3 regions of the Nocardioides bigeumensis genome follow, and region 1 is predicted to be linked to each of the others. Evidence: predicted binding sites of a transcription regulator. Region 1 holds the regulator's gene; each other region holds the start of a gene.
The links. Region 1 encodes LexA, which represses DNA repair genes until DNA is damaged. Its sites were predicted from a motif close to TCGAACANNTGTTCGA; they were not measured.
Positions count from the first base shown of each region.

Region 2: ABD295_RS13765 (alpha-ketoglutarate-dependent dioxygenase AlkB) is a predicted target of LexA. The motif match lies at 1,756-1,771, and genes of this name have one in related genera.
Region 3: ruvC (crossover junction endodeoxyribonuclease RuvC) is a predicted target of LexA. The motif match lies at 1,908-1,923, and genes of this name have one in related genera.

Region 1 is NZ_BAAAQQ010000013.1:393,295-397,665, reverse strand. Features, by position in the region: gene ABD295_RS16135 (ATP-dependent DNA helicase) at 5-2,035, shown strand; gene ABD295_RS16130 (phosphatase PAP2 family protein) at 1,938-2,786, opposite strand; gene lexA (transcriptional repressor LexA) at 2,881-3,618, opposite strand; gene ABD295_RS16120 (alpha/beta fold hydrolase) at 3,732-4,371, opposite strand, start outside.
Region 2 is NZ_BAAAQQ010000012.1:264,442-268,812, forward strand. Features, by position in the region: gene ABD295_RS13755 (DUF2207 domain-containing protein) at 1-440, shown strand, start outside; gene ABD295_RS13760 (LemA family protein) at 487-1,044, shown strand; gene ABD295_RS13765 (alpha-ketoglutarate-dependent dioxygenase AlkB) at 1,116-1,742, opposite strand; gene ABD295_RS13770 (ABC transporter ATP-binding protein) at 1,862-2,608, shown strand; gene ABD295_RS13775 (ABC transporter permease) at 2,612-4,371, shown strand, end outside.
Region 3 is NZ_BAAAQQ010000008.1:96,692-101,062, reverse strand. Features, by position in the region: gene ABD295_RS08800 (hypothetical protein) at 100-261, shown strand; gene pdxT (pyridoxal 5'-phosphate synthase glutaminase subunit PdxT) at 396-1,001, shown strand; gene ABD295_RS08790 (YebC/PmpR family DNA-binding transcriptional regulator) at 1,039-1,812, shown strand; gene ruvC (crossover junction endodeoxyribonuclease RuvC) at 1,952-2,473, shown strand; gene ruvA (Holliday junction branch migration protein RuvA) at 2,470-3,081, shown strand; gene ruvB (Holliday junction branch migration DNA helicase RuvB) at 3,086-4,192, shown strand; gene yajC (preprotein translocase subunit YajC) at 4,326-4,371, shown strand, end outside.

The DNA of each region.
Region 1 (4,371 bases):
GCGGGTGCCCGAGCCAGAAGCCAGCCCCGACCGCGAGGGCAGCACGCCCGTCGGCGCCGTGCTCGCCGCAGCGGTGGCGGCCCTGGGTGGCTCCGAGCGGCCTGGGCAGGTCGCGATGGCCGAGGCCGTCGCCGCGGCGTTCACCCGCGAGGAGCACCTCCTCGTCCAGGCCGGCACCGGCACCGGCAAGTCCCTGGCCTACCTCGTCCCGGCGCTGCTCCACGACTCCCGCGTCGTCGTGGCGACCGCGACGCTGGCTCTCCAGCACCAGCTGGTCGAGCGCGACATCCCGCGCCTGGTCGAGGCCGTCGGCTCCCTGCCCGGGGTCGACGCGTCGTACGCCGTGCTCAAGGGTCGGTCCAACTACGCCTGCCTGCACCGGATCCGCGAGGGCGTTCCCGACGACCAGGGCGTGCTGGTCGAGGTGCCCTCGGGCTCACAGGGCGGCGAGGTGCTCAAGCTCCGGTCCTGGGCGGAGGAGCAGGCCAAGTCCGGCGGGAGTGGGGAGCGCGACAACGCGCCCCGGCACACCGACCGGACCTGGCGGCAGGTCAGCGTCAACCACCGTGAGTGCCTCGGCGCCACCAAGTGCCCCTTCGCGCAGGAGTGCTTCGCGGAGCGTGCGAAGGAGAAGGCCTTCCGCTCCCACCTGATCGTCACCAACCACTCGCTCCTGGCCATCGACGCCGTCGAGGGCGTGCCGATGATCCCCGACTACGACGCCGTCGTCATCGACGAGGCGCACGAGGTCGTCTCGCGGGTGACCCAGGCGGCGACCGACGAGCTCGGGGTCCTCGACGTCCAGCGCGCGGCGCGGCGCTCGCAGCGCCACGTCCCCGAGCAGGCGGACCGGTTGGCCGAGGCCGGCGACGCGCTCGAGGACGCGGTCGCCGCCGCGTCCCCGGGACGCTTCGAGCGGGTGCCGGAGCAGCTCGCCGAGGCGCTCGCGCTAGTCCGGGACGCGGCGCGGGCGACCGTGTCGGCCTACCCCAAGGACTCCGAGTCCGGCGAGCCCGACGCCGGGCTCACCCAGGCCAAGGGCCTCGCCCAGGAGGTCTTCGTGACCGCCGAGCGGATGGCCGCGGCCAGCGACGGTGACGTGCTGTGGCTGGGCGAGCCGACCGAGCGGCTGCCGGCCCGGCTGCACGTCGCCCCGCTGCAGGTGTGGGGCCCGATGCGCGACAAGCTGCTCTCCGACAAGACCGCGGTGATGACGTCGGCGACCCTGATGCTCGGCGGCGACTTCTCCGCGGTCGCGACCTCGGTCGGGCTGCGGCCCGCCGAGCGGGTGACCGGAGGTGTCAGCGGCATCGACGACGGAGGGCCGACGGCCGGCGACGCGCTGCCGTGGCGGGGGCTCGACGTCGGCTCGCCCTTCGACTACGGCAAGCAGGCGATCCTCTACGTCGCCAAGCACCTGCCCCCGCCCGGGCGTGACGGCCTGGGAGAGCGGCAGCTGGAGGAGATCGTCCAGCTGGTCGACGCGGCCGAGGGGCGCACTCTGGGCCTCTTCTCCTCGCGGCGCGCGGCCGAGCGCGCCGCCGAGGTCGTCCGTGAGCGCCTCCCACACCTGACGACGCTCGCCCAGGGGGAGGCGCAGCTGCCCGAGCTGGCCAAGCAGTTCGTCGGCGACCCCTACACCTGTCTCTTCGGCACGCTGTCCCTGTGGCAGGGTCTCGACGTGCCGGGGGACACCTGCCAGCTGGTGCTGATCGACCGTATCCCGTTCCCGCGGCCCGACGACCCCCTGATGTCGGCGCGGCAGAAGGCCGCCGACCAGGCTGGCGGCAACGGCTTCATGCAGGTCGCCGCGACCCACGCCGCGCTGCTGCTGGCGCAGGGTGCCGGGCGGCTGATCCGCACGACCGAGGACCGAGGGGTGGTGGCGGTCCTCGACCCGCGGCTGGTCACGGCCCGCTACGGCACCTTCCTCAAGGCTAGCCTGCCGCCGATGTGGACCACGACGGATCCGGCGGTGGCCCGGAAGGCGCTGGGGCGGCTCGCCGAGTCGGCCGCGGCAAGCGCATCGGCCTGAGGGCGACGACCGCCGCCACGACCGCGGCCCAGCCCACGACTGCGTCGAGCACCCAGTGGTTGCCGGTGCCGACGATGACCAGCGAGGTGACGAGCGCGTGCGTCCAGGCCAGCGCTCGCAGCACCCTGCTGCGCGCCTCACGCTGCACGACCCAGGCCACCCACAGGGCCCAGCCGGCGTGCATCGACGGGAAGGCGGCGAGCTGGTTGGTGTAGCCCCCGAGGCCGCGGGGGGCCGAGGCCTCACCGCCCCACCAGCCGTGGGCTGAGGAGAGCTGCAGCACGTCGACGTACCCGTCGATCATCCGGGGCGGCGCCATCGGGAGCAGCACGTAGAGCACCAAGGCGATGGCGGTGGCCAGCATCAGCGCGCGGCGCGCAGGGAGGTACGCCGTGGGCCCGCGTCGCCAGAGCCAGATGAGCGCGATGCCGGTGACGAGGTAGTGCGCGGTCGCGTAGTAGAAGCTGCCCGCCAGCCCGAGCCAGGACTGGTCGACGAAAAGCTGGTTGAGCCCCGCCTCGAGGTCCAGGCCGAGCCAGCGCTCGAAGTGCAGCAGGTCGCGGGCGCGCTCGAGGGCGGGCGCCATGGAGTCGTCGGCCACCAGCCGGGTGAGGCTGTAGGCGACGTAGAGCCCGAGGACCAGGGCAACCTCCACGAGCCCCGCCCAGACCCTGGAGCGCCTGTCACGCGTCGGCGCAGCGGATTTCTGGAGCGGGGTTGTCGTCACCTCTCCAGCCTCCCCCTGGCTCATGGGGACAGGCTACGCGGAGGTTCCCCCAGACCAACCCTGAATTCTGTGTGGGGTCTGTGTGGGGGAGACCCCTGAGGTGCCGGCGTCGACGTCGTCAGACCCTGCGGAGCACGGCTGTGACGACGCCGAGGATCGTGGCGTGGGTGCCGTCGATCGGGTCGTAGGCGTCGTTGTGCGGCAGCAGCCAGACCTGGCCGTCCTTGCGCTGCAGGGTCTTGACGGTCGCCTCCCCGTCGAGGAGCGCGGCGACGATCGTGCCGTTGTCGGCGGTCTGCTCCTGGCGCACCACGACGTAGTCACCGCTGCAGATCGCGGCGTCGATCATGGAGTCTCCCGAGACCTCGAGCAGGAAGAGCGTGCCGTCACCGACGAGCTGCTTGGGCAGCGGGAACACCTCGCTGACCTGCTCCTCGGCCAGGATCGGGCCACCGGCCGCGATGCGGCCGAGCAGGGGGACGTAGGAGGCCGGTGGGGCCGAGTCGCCGATGTCGGTCTCGTCGTACGACGTGTCGTCGGTGCCGGAGATCGAGCGGCGTGCCGCCATCACCTCGGGCAGGAAGACCTCGAGCGCCCGCGGCCGATTGGGGTCGCGGCGCAGGAAGCCCTTCTCCTCCAGGGTCTTGAGCTGGTGGGCGACGCTCGAGGAGCTGGTCAGGCCGACCGCTCCGCCTATCTCGCGCATGCTCGGCGGGTAGCCACGCATCTCGATCGAGTCCTTGATGGTGGCGAGCACCTTCTGCTGGCGAGGCGTGAGGCCGGTGGCGTCCGGCGGGCCGTCGGGGAACTCCGTGACCTTGCCGGTCCGCCGCTTGGGGGTGGCCTTCTGGGCCATCACGTCCGCCTTCCGTCACGTCCGCACCCCGCTCGCCGGGTCGGGACTCGTGGGGCCACGGTAGACCCGAGAGGCGTCCAACTTCAAACACACGTTCGAACGGCGTGTTGCGGTCAGCCCCGCTCGGCCAGGACGTCGCGCAGCTTGGCGGCGAACGCGTCCGGGTCGCCCTGCTGGCCGTGCTCGCCCCCGAGGAAGCCCCCGTGGTTGCTGGGGAAGACGACCGGCTCGACGCCCACCGCCGCCGCGACGCTGCGCCCGCCGCGGGCGGCCAGCTCCTCGCCCGACTCCTCGCCGACGGCGATGACCAGGCGGTCCCCGAGGGCGCGGAGGGCGGCGACGTCGGGCTCGTACTCCATGCACGACGGCATGTTGCGCATCAGCGGGTCGGTGCGGGAGCCGTCGTCGCCGCCGGTCATGCCGAACATCGCCGGGTCGGGCGCGGGTGCGTCGAGGACCTCTTGGGTGATCTCGCCGCGCAGCATCACCGTGGTGATGAACTTCGCCATCGCCGCCGGCGAGCCCTCGCGCTCGTACGTCGCCTTGATGTCGCGGGTGAGAGCGAGCGCGTTGTCGCGATCGGGCAGGTACGCGAAGCAGGGCGGCTCGTGCGCGACGACCACCCGCACGTCCTCGGGATGGGCGGCGACGAGGGCGAGCACGTTGACGGCGCCGCCGCTGCTGGCGAACACGTCGACCGGCCCGACGCCCAGGGCCGTGATCACCCGGTGCAGGTCCTCGGCGTGGTCAGTC
Region 2 (4,371 bases), on a different contig from region 1:
TGTTCGCCGCACCTCTGCTCCGGCGCGGCTCGGGCACCAAGCGCACCGCCAAGGGCCGTGACCTGTGGTCGCGCATCGGCGGCTTCCACCGGGTGCTGTCGACGCCGTCGAGCAAGGAGAGGTTCGACTTCTCCGGACGCCAGGAGCTCTACACCGCCTACATCCCCTGGGCGATCGCGCTCGACTGCGCGGACGAGTGGGCGGCCAAGTACCGCACCGAGATGGGCGTCGAGCCGCCCGTCCCGACGTACCTCGGCACCGGCTACTACGGCGCCCACACCTCCAACCACGTCTCCCAGATGCTCGGGGACTTCTCGAGCACGCTGAACTCCGCCATCAGCTCCTACGAAGCCACCCAACGGTCGTCGTCCAGCGGCGGCGGTGGCGGCGGCTTCTCCGGAGGCGGCGGCGGTGGCGGCGGCGGCGGGGGATCCTGGTGAGCAGAGCGGACGGGCCAATGGTTCACAACAAGAGGAGAGGTCTCTCATGACCGCAGTCATCGTCATCGCGGTGCTCGTCGCACTCGCGGGATTCGCGGTGGTCGGCTTCAACAAGCTGCGTACCGCCGACGTCGGGGCCGAGGAGGCACTCGGCGGCATCGACGTGCAGCTGACCCGTCGCGCCGACCTGATCCCCAACCTGGTCAACACGGTCAAGGGGTACGCCGCCCACGAGAAGTCGGTCTTCGAGGAGGTCACCCGCGCGCGGGCCGGTCTCCAGGCCGCCGCCGCAGGGGACGACGTGCACGCCAAGGCCGAGGCGGACGCCGCGATGCAGCAGGCGCTCATCAACCTGAACGCCGTGGCCGAGGCCTATCCCGACCTCCAGGCCAACGAGAACTTCCTCGACCTGCAGCGCCAGCTCGCCGACACCGAGAACCAGCTGTCCTTCGCGCGCCAGTACTACAACGACGCCGTGGCCAAGCTGAACACCCTCGTGCGCACGCTGCCCTGGCTGCTCTTCACCGGCATCGCCGGCGTCAAGCAGCGCGAGTTCTACGAGGCCCCCGCCGGCCAGGAAGTCCCGCCGACGGTCAGCTTCTAGCCGTGGGGGGTCTCGAGGTTGCGCCGGCAACCGTCACGAGACAGCGAGGTGCGCGCCGAGTCCCCCCGTGGCTAGAAGACGTTCAGTGGCCGGAACTGCACGCTGATCCGAGGACCTGCCGAGGCGACCTTGGGGACCGCGTGCTCCCACGTGCGCTGGCAGGAACCGCCCATGACGAGCAGGTCGCCGTGGCCCATGGTGAAGGAGATCGAGGCGCCGCCACCGCGAGGCCGCAGCGCCAGGCGGCGCGGATCGCCGAGGGAGACGATCGCGACCATGGTGTCCTTGCGCTCGCCGCGACCGATGCGGTCGCCGTGCCAGGCGACCGAGTCGCGGCCGTCGCGGTAGAAGCAGCAGCCCGCGGTGACGAACGGCTCCCGCAGCTCCCCGCGGTAGTGCTCCGACAGCGCGTCGCGGGCGAGCTCGAGCGTCGGGTGCGGGAGCTCCTCGCCCACGGCGTACATGCAGACGAGACGGGGGACGTCGACGACCCGGTCGTACATCTGCCTGCGCTCGGCACGCCACGGCACCTCGGCGACCATCGTCGAGAAGACCCCGTCGGCGTCGGCCAGCCAGTCGCGGCGTACGTCGACCCAGGCGCCCCGATCGAGCGGGGTCCGGGTGGTGCCGGCCAGCGAGGCGGCGTCGAGGCGCCGGTCCAGCACGGGCGAGTCGAAGAGTGAGCCCTGGTAGTCCACCCCGTCGAGGATACCGAACACCTGTTCGAATGACCAGGAGCTGCAGCCCGGCCATACCAAGGGTTGGACCAGGGTGAACCCGGTGGCTGGTTGTCGGTGCGAGTTGGGAGAGTGTCCACATGACCAGTGACGGGACGAGGGAGCGCACCCCTGCGGCGCGGGTGGTCGACCTGACCAAGACCTACGGGACGGGCGACGCGATGGTGCGCGCGCTCGACGGCGTGACCCTCGACCTCTACGCGGGGGAGTTCACCGCCGTCATGGGTCCGAGCGGCTCGGGCAAGTCGACCCTGATGCACTGCTGCGCGGCGCTCGACACGGCCGACTCCGGGTCGGTGCACATCGGCGAGCACGGCCTGACCCGGCTCAAGGACAAGGCGCTGACCCGGTTGCGCCGAGACGAGATCGGCTTCGTCTTCCAGTCGTTCAACCTCGTGCCGACGCTGACCGCGGGGGAGAACATCGTGCTGCCGCTCGCCATCGCGGGGCGCAAGCCCGACGCCGCCTGGTACGACAGCGTCATCGACACCGTCAACCTGCGTGACCGGTTGACCCACAAGCCCAACGAGCTGTCCGGCGGCCAGCAGCAGCGAGTCGCCGTCGCGCGCGCGCTGGTGAGCCGGCCCACGATCGTCTTCGCCGACGAGCCGACCGGCAACCTCGACAGCCAGTCCGGCGCCGAGGTGCTCGACCTCCTCCGGCGCAGCGTCGACGAGCACGGCCAGACCGTGGTGATGGTGACCCACGACCCGGTGGCGGCGGCCTACACCGACCGCGTGGTCTTCCTCGCCGACGGCAAGGTGGTGCGCGAGCTGCGTCAGCCGACCCGCGAGTCCGTGCTCGAGGCGATGGCCGCGGGGGTCTGACCCGTGCTCAGGGTCGCCCTCAAGAGCCTGCTCGGCCGCAAGCTGCGGCTGCTGCTGAGCACCTTCGCGATCGTGCTGGGCGTCGCGTTCGTGGCCGGGTCGCTGGTCTTCTCCGACACGCTGTCGCGCAGCTTCACCGCGCTCTTCGCCTCGACGGTCGGTGACGTCGTCGTCCGGCCCGAGGGGGGCACCACCCAGCAGGGCGGCCCGTCGGCGCTGACCATCGACGCCTCGGTCGTCGACGAGCTCGACGACGTCGACGGGGTGGCGCGCGTGGACGGCAACGTGTTCGCGGTCGGCGTCTACGTCGTCGACCGGGACCGCAAGGTGGTGGGCGGTCTCGGCCCACCCGCGCTCGCGGGCAACTGGTCCGACGCGCCCGCCGCCGGCGGCGAGGGTCTCGCCCTCGTCGAGGGCGTCGAGCCGCACGGCCCGGACGAGGTGGTCCTCGACGACAGCACGGCCGAGCGGGCCGGCTACGCCGTGGGCGACGCGGTGCCGCTCATCAGCCCGCGCGGCGAGAGCCTGATGCAGCCCACCTTGGTCGGGATCGCCGGCTTCCCCGACGGCGGCTCGCTCAACGGCGCGACCTTCGCGGCCTTCGACACCGCCACCGCGCAGGACCTCTTCCTCGACGGGGAGGACGTCTTCAACGACATCTGGGTGACCGGGGAGGACGGCGTCTCCCAAGAAGAGCTCCGGGCGGCGGTGGCCCCCCTGCTCCCCGACGGCGTCGAGGCCGTCACCGGCGACGCCGCCGCCGACGAGTCGGCCTCCGACCTGCTCGAGGCGATCTCGTTCATCACCACGTTCCTGCTCATCTTCGCCGGCATCGCTCTGGTGGTCGGCGCCTTCCTGATCGTCAACACCTTCTCCATGCTCGTCGCGCAGCGCAGCCGCGAGCTGGCGCTCCTGCGCGCGCTGGGCGCCTCGCGTCGTCAGGTCACCCGCTCGGTCCTGGTGGAGGCGTTCGTGCTCGGCGCGCTCGGCTCCACCATCGGCCTGGGTCTCGGGGTGCTGCTCGCCATGCTGCTGCGGGTGGTCTTCGGGCAGTTCGGTCTCGACCTGTCAGGCCAGCCGCTGATCTTCCAGCCCACGACCGTGCTGGCGTCGTACGCCGTGGGGATCGTCGTCACGATGGTCGCGGCGTACCTGCCCGCGCGGCGCACCGGCCGCATCGCCCCCGTCCAGGCCATGCGCGACGACATCGCGCTCCCCGAGGCCTCGCTGCACCGCCGTCTCCTGGTGGGCGTCGCGATGCTGGTCGCCGGGGCGGGCGTGCTCACGACCGGCCTCTTCGCGGACGTGCCGCGACCCGGCTGGTGGGTCGGCGCCGGTGTCCTCCTGATGCTGCTGGGCACGGCCACGGCGAGCCCTGTCCTCGCCCGTCCCTTCCTGGCCCTGGCGCGCGCGGTGTACGCCCGCCTCTTCGGCACCGTCGGCAACCTCGCCGGCCAGAACTCCCTGCGCAACCCACGGCGTACGGCGGCGACCGCGTCGGCCCTGATGATCGGCCTGGCCCTGGCCGCGACGATGGCGATCGTCGGCGACTCGGCGAAGGCGTCGGTGGACAAGACGATCGAGGACAACTTCGTCGGCGACTACGTCGTCAGCAACACCTTCGGCGGCGAGTTCAACACGACCATCGCCGACCAGATGGCCGACGTCGACGGGGTCGACTCGGTCGTGCGGCAGCGCTACCAGTTCACCGAGGTGGAGGGCGACGACGACGCGCTCGGGGCGATCGACCCCTCGGCGGTCGA
Region 3 (4,371 bases), on a different contig from region 1:
TATTTCCCGAAAAGTTTCAACTTTTCCGCGTCATCTCGCCCTAGGCTCGGCGTCTCCTCAACGACACTCGCTCCTCCCCCCGGATCGAAGGAGATTTCGATGAGCATCGTCGTCCTGCAAGCCCTCCTCGCGGCGTACGCCGTGATCACCTTCGGCGTCGCCCTGCGGATGCGCTCACGCGCTCGCACGGTCACGCTGGTGTTCCCCAGCGAGATCACCGAGACGGGTCGCCACGCCGCCCGTCGCCCGGTCCTCGTCTGAGAACTCACCCCACTTCCGCTCTCCACTGCGCCACGCTCTCCAGCTGCACGACGCCTGACACGTCGGCCCGATCGTCGGCGGCCATCCCGGGGCCGCCCCCGACCGGGCCACTGTCGCGTCTCTAGGCTGAACCGGTGTCTTCCCCGACCATCGGCGTGCTCGCCCTCCAGGGCGACGTGCGCGAGCACGTACGGACGCTCGGCCGCCTCGGCGCCGACGCCATCACCGTGCGTCGTCCGAGCGAGCTCGTGCGCTGCGACGGCCTGGTCCTCCCCGGCGGGGAGTCGACCACGATGGCCAAGCTCGCGCGCACCTTCGAGCTCCTCGAGCCGCTGCGTGAGCGGGTCGCCGCGGGGCTCCCGGTCTTCGGCACCTGCGCCGGGATGATCCTGCTGGCCGACCGGATCGTGGACGGCACGTCGGACCAGGAGACGATCGGCGGCCTCGACGTCACCGTCCGGCGCAACGCCTTCGGCCGCCAGGTCGACTCCTTCGAGACAGAGCTGGACTTCGCCGGGCTCGACGAGCCCGTGCACGCGGTCTTCATCCGGGCACCCTGGGTGGAGGCGGTCGGCGCGGGCGTCGAGGTGCTCAGCCGCGTGCCCGAGGGTCCGCATCTCGCCGCCGGTAGGATCGTCGGGGTCCGCCAGGGGCCGCTGATGGCGACCTCGTTCCACCCCGAGCTCGGGGGAGGAGACCGGATCCACGCCTTGTTCGTCGCCGCGGTGCGTCGAGCATGAGCGCCGCAGACTGAACGCGAAGGCAGAAGAGGAGCGCATGTCCGGCCACTCCAAGTGGGCGACCACGAAGCACAAGAAGGCCGTCATCGACGCCCGTCGCGGCAAGATGTTCGCCAAGCTCATCAAGAACATCGAGGTCGCGGCGCGCATGGGCGGTGGCGACCCGGGCGGCAACCCGACGCTGTACGACGCCATCCAGAAGGCCAAGAAGTCCTCGGTCCCCAACGACAACATCGACCGCGCGGTCAAGCGCGGGTCGGGTGCGGAGGCGGGCGGCGCCGACTACACCACGATCATGTACGAGGGCTACGGGCCCTCCGGCGTCGCGATGCTCATCGAGTGCCTGACCGACAACAAGAACCGCGCCGCGATGGAGGTCCGCACCGCCATGACGCGCAACGGCGGCTCGCTGGCCGACCCGGGCTCGGTGTCCTTCCTCTTCAACCGCAAGGGCGTCGTGCTCGTGCCGGTGGAGCAGGAGGGCCGGCGGGTCGACGAGGACGTCGTCCTGGAGGCCACCCTCGACGCGGGCGCCGAGGAGGTCAACGACCTCGGCGAGTCCTTCGAGGTCATCTCCGAGGCCACCGACCTGGTGGCCGTCCGCACCGCCCTGCAGGCGGCCGGGGTCGACTACGACTCCGCTGAGGCGCAGTTCGTGCCCGACATGCAGGTCGCGCTGGACCGCGACGGCGCGGGCAAGGTCTTCCGGCTGGTCGAGGCGCTCGAGGACCTCGACGACGTGCAGAACGTCTTCGCCAACTTCGACGTCCCCGACGACGTGATGGCCGAGCTCGAGGACGCGGACGCCTAGGTCGAGAGCCGGTGATCGAGCAGCGAGCGCAGCGAGCGGTCAGTCGAGACCCGCGTGTCGCCCCCGCACGGCGGCGTACGCCGGGATAGTTTCTCCCGAACAGGTGTTCGGACCGTCGACGGCGAAGGGTGAGACGCAGATGCGCGTGCTCGGGATCGACCCGGGGCTGACCCGCTGCGGCCTCGGCGTCGTCGAGGGCTCGGTGGGGCGGCCGCTGACGCTCGTGGACGTCAACGTCCTGCGCACCAGCGCCGACCGGCCGGTCGCGGAGCGGCTGGTGACCATCGAGCGCGGCATCGACGCCTGGCTCGACGAGTTTAGCCCCGACGCGGTCGCGGTGGAGCGGGTCTTCGCGCGGTCGGACTCCAGCACGATCATGGGCACCGCGCAGGCCAGCGGCATCGCCATGGTGTGCGCCGCCCGACGCGGGCTGCCGATCGCCCTCCACACGCCGTCGGAGGTCAAGGCGGCGGTGTCGGGCAGCGGCCGGGCCGACAAGGCGCAGGTGGGCGCGATGGTCACCCGGATCCTGCGGCTCGACGCCCTTCCCAAGCCGGCCGACGCCGCCGACGCGCTGGCCCTGGCCATCACCCACATCTGGCGAGGCGGGGCGCAGGCGCGCATCGACGCCGCGCTGGCCCGACACGGGAGCACCCGATGATCGCCTTCGTCCGTGGCGAGGTCGCCGACCTGACCCTCACCAGCGCCGTGCTGGCCGTGGGAGGCGTCGGCCTCGAGCTGCAGTGCACCCCCGCCACCCTGGCCACGCTGCGCGTCGGTCAGCAGGCGACGCTGCCGACCAGCATGGTCGTCCGCGAGGACTCGCTCACCCTCTTCGGCTTCCTCGACGACGACGAGAAGGCGGTCTTCGAGCTCGTGCAGACCGCCAGCGGGGTGGGTCCCAAGCTGGCGCAGTCGGTGCTCGCCGTGCTCCCGCCCGACGCCCTGCGCACAGCGGTGGCCCACGAGGACGTCAAGACACTGACCAAGGTGCCCGGCATCGGCCAGAAGGGCGCCCAGCGCATCATCCTGGACCTCAAGGACCGGCTCGGTGCCCCGCGTGGCGGCGCCAGGGCAGCCTTCGCGCCCGCAGCAGCGGACGCCTGGCGCGCTCAGGTCCACGAGGCCCTCGTCGGGCTCGGCTGGTCGGCCAAGGACGCCGACCGGGCCGTCGACGCCGTGGCCGCCGACCTGCCCGCCGACCAGCCCGCCCCCAGCGACGTCGCGGTGCTGCTGCGCGCCGCCCTCCGCACCCTGAGCAAGGCCTGACGTGATGGGTGCCAACCGTCGGTCCGAGAGCCCGTCCGAGGACTACCTCGAGGCGGTCGAGGAGGAGCACCTGCGCAGCCTCACCGCCGCCGAGGCCGAGGGCGACGAGCGCACCATCGAGGCCGCGCTGCGACCGCGGTCCCTCGACGAGGTGGTGGGGCAGGTCCGCGTCCGCGAGCAGCTGGGTCTGGTGCTCGAAGCCGCGCGGCAGCGGGAGCGTCCACCCGACCACGTGCTGCTCTCCGGCCCACCCGGCCTGGGCAAGACCACCCTCGCGATGATCATCGCCCACGAGATGAGCGTGCCGCTGCGGCTGACCAGCGGCCCGGCCATCACCCACGCGGGCGACCTCGCCGCGATCCTGTCCGGCCTCAACGACGGTGACGTCCTCTTCGTCGACGAGATCCACCGCATGTCGCGGCCCGCCGAGGAGATGCTCTACATGGCGATGGAGGACTTCCGGGTCGACGTCGTCATCGGCAAGGGTCCGGGGGCGACCGCGATCCCGCTCGAGATCCCGCCGTTCACGCTGGTCGGCGCCACCACGAGGGCCGGTCTGCTGCCCGGTCCGCTGCGCGACCGCTTCGGGTTCACCGCGCACCTGGAGTTCTACGAGCCCGGCGAGCTCGACCAGATCGTGCACCGCTCGGCCAGGCTCCTCGACGTACCCGTCGAACCCCGCGGGACCACTGAGATCGCCTCCCGGTCGCGGGGCACTCCGCGCATCGCCAACCGGCTGCTGCGACGGGTCCGCGACTTCGCGCAGGTGCGCGCGGACGGTGTCGTGACGCTGACCGTCGCTCGCCAGGCGCTGGAGCTCTACGAAGTCGACGAGTCCGGTCTCGACCGCCTCGACCTCGCGGTCCTGGACGCCCTCTGCACGCGTTTCGGGGGAGGCCCGGTCGGTGTCTCGACCCTCGCCGTCGCCGTCGGCGAGGAGCGGGAGACCGTCGAGGAGGTGGCCGAGCCGTTCCTCGTGCGCATGGGCCTGCTGGCGCGTACCCCGCGCGGCCGGGTCGCGACGCCTGCCGCGTGGCGGCACCTCGGGCTGGCGGTGCCGGCGCGCGAGCCACGCGCCGACGGCCCGGACCCGACCCTGTTCGAGGAGTGATCGACGACCCCTGACGATGGGGTGAGGACACCGAATCGGGTGGCGGGGGCCCCGCGCGTACACTTCACCGTTGGCCGGGCCGCCAGGACATGCGCCCGCGCATCAGAACCTTCTGCGCTCGAGGAGTACTGCCGTGCCGGAGCTCGCCTCCACCCTGCTGCCCTTGGCGGCCATCTTCC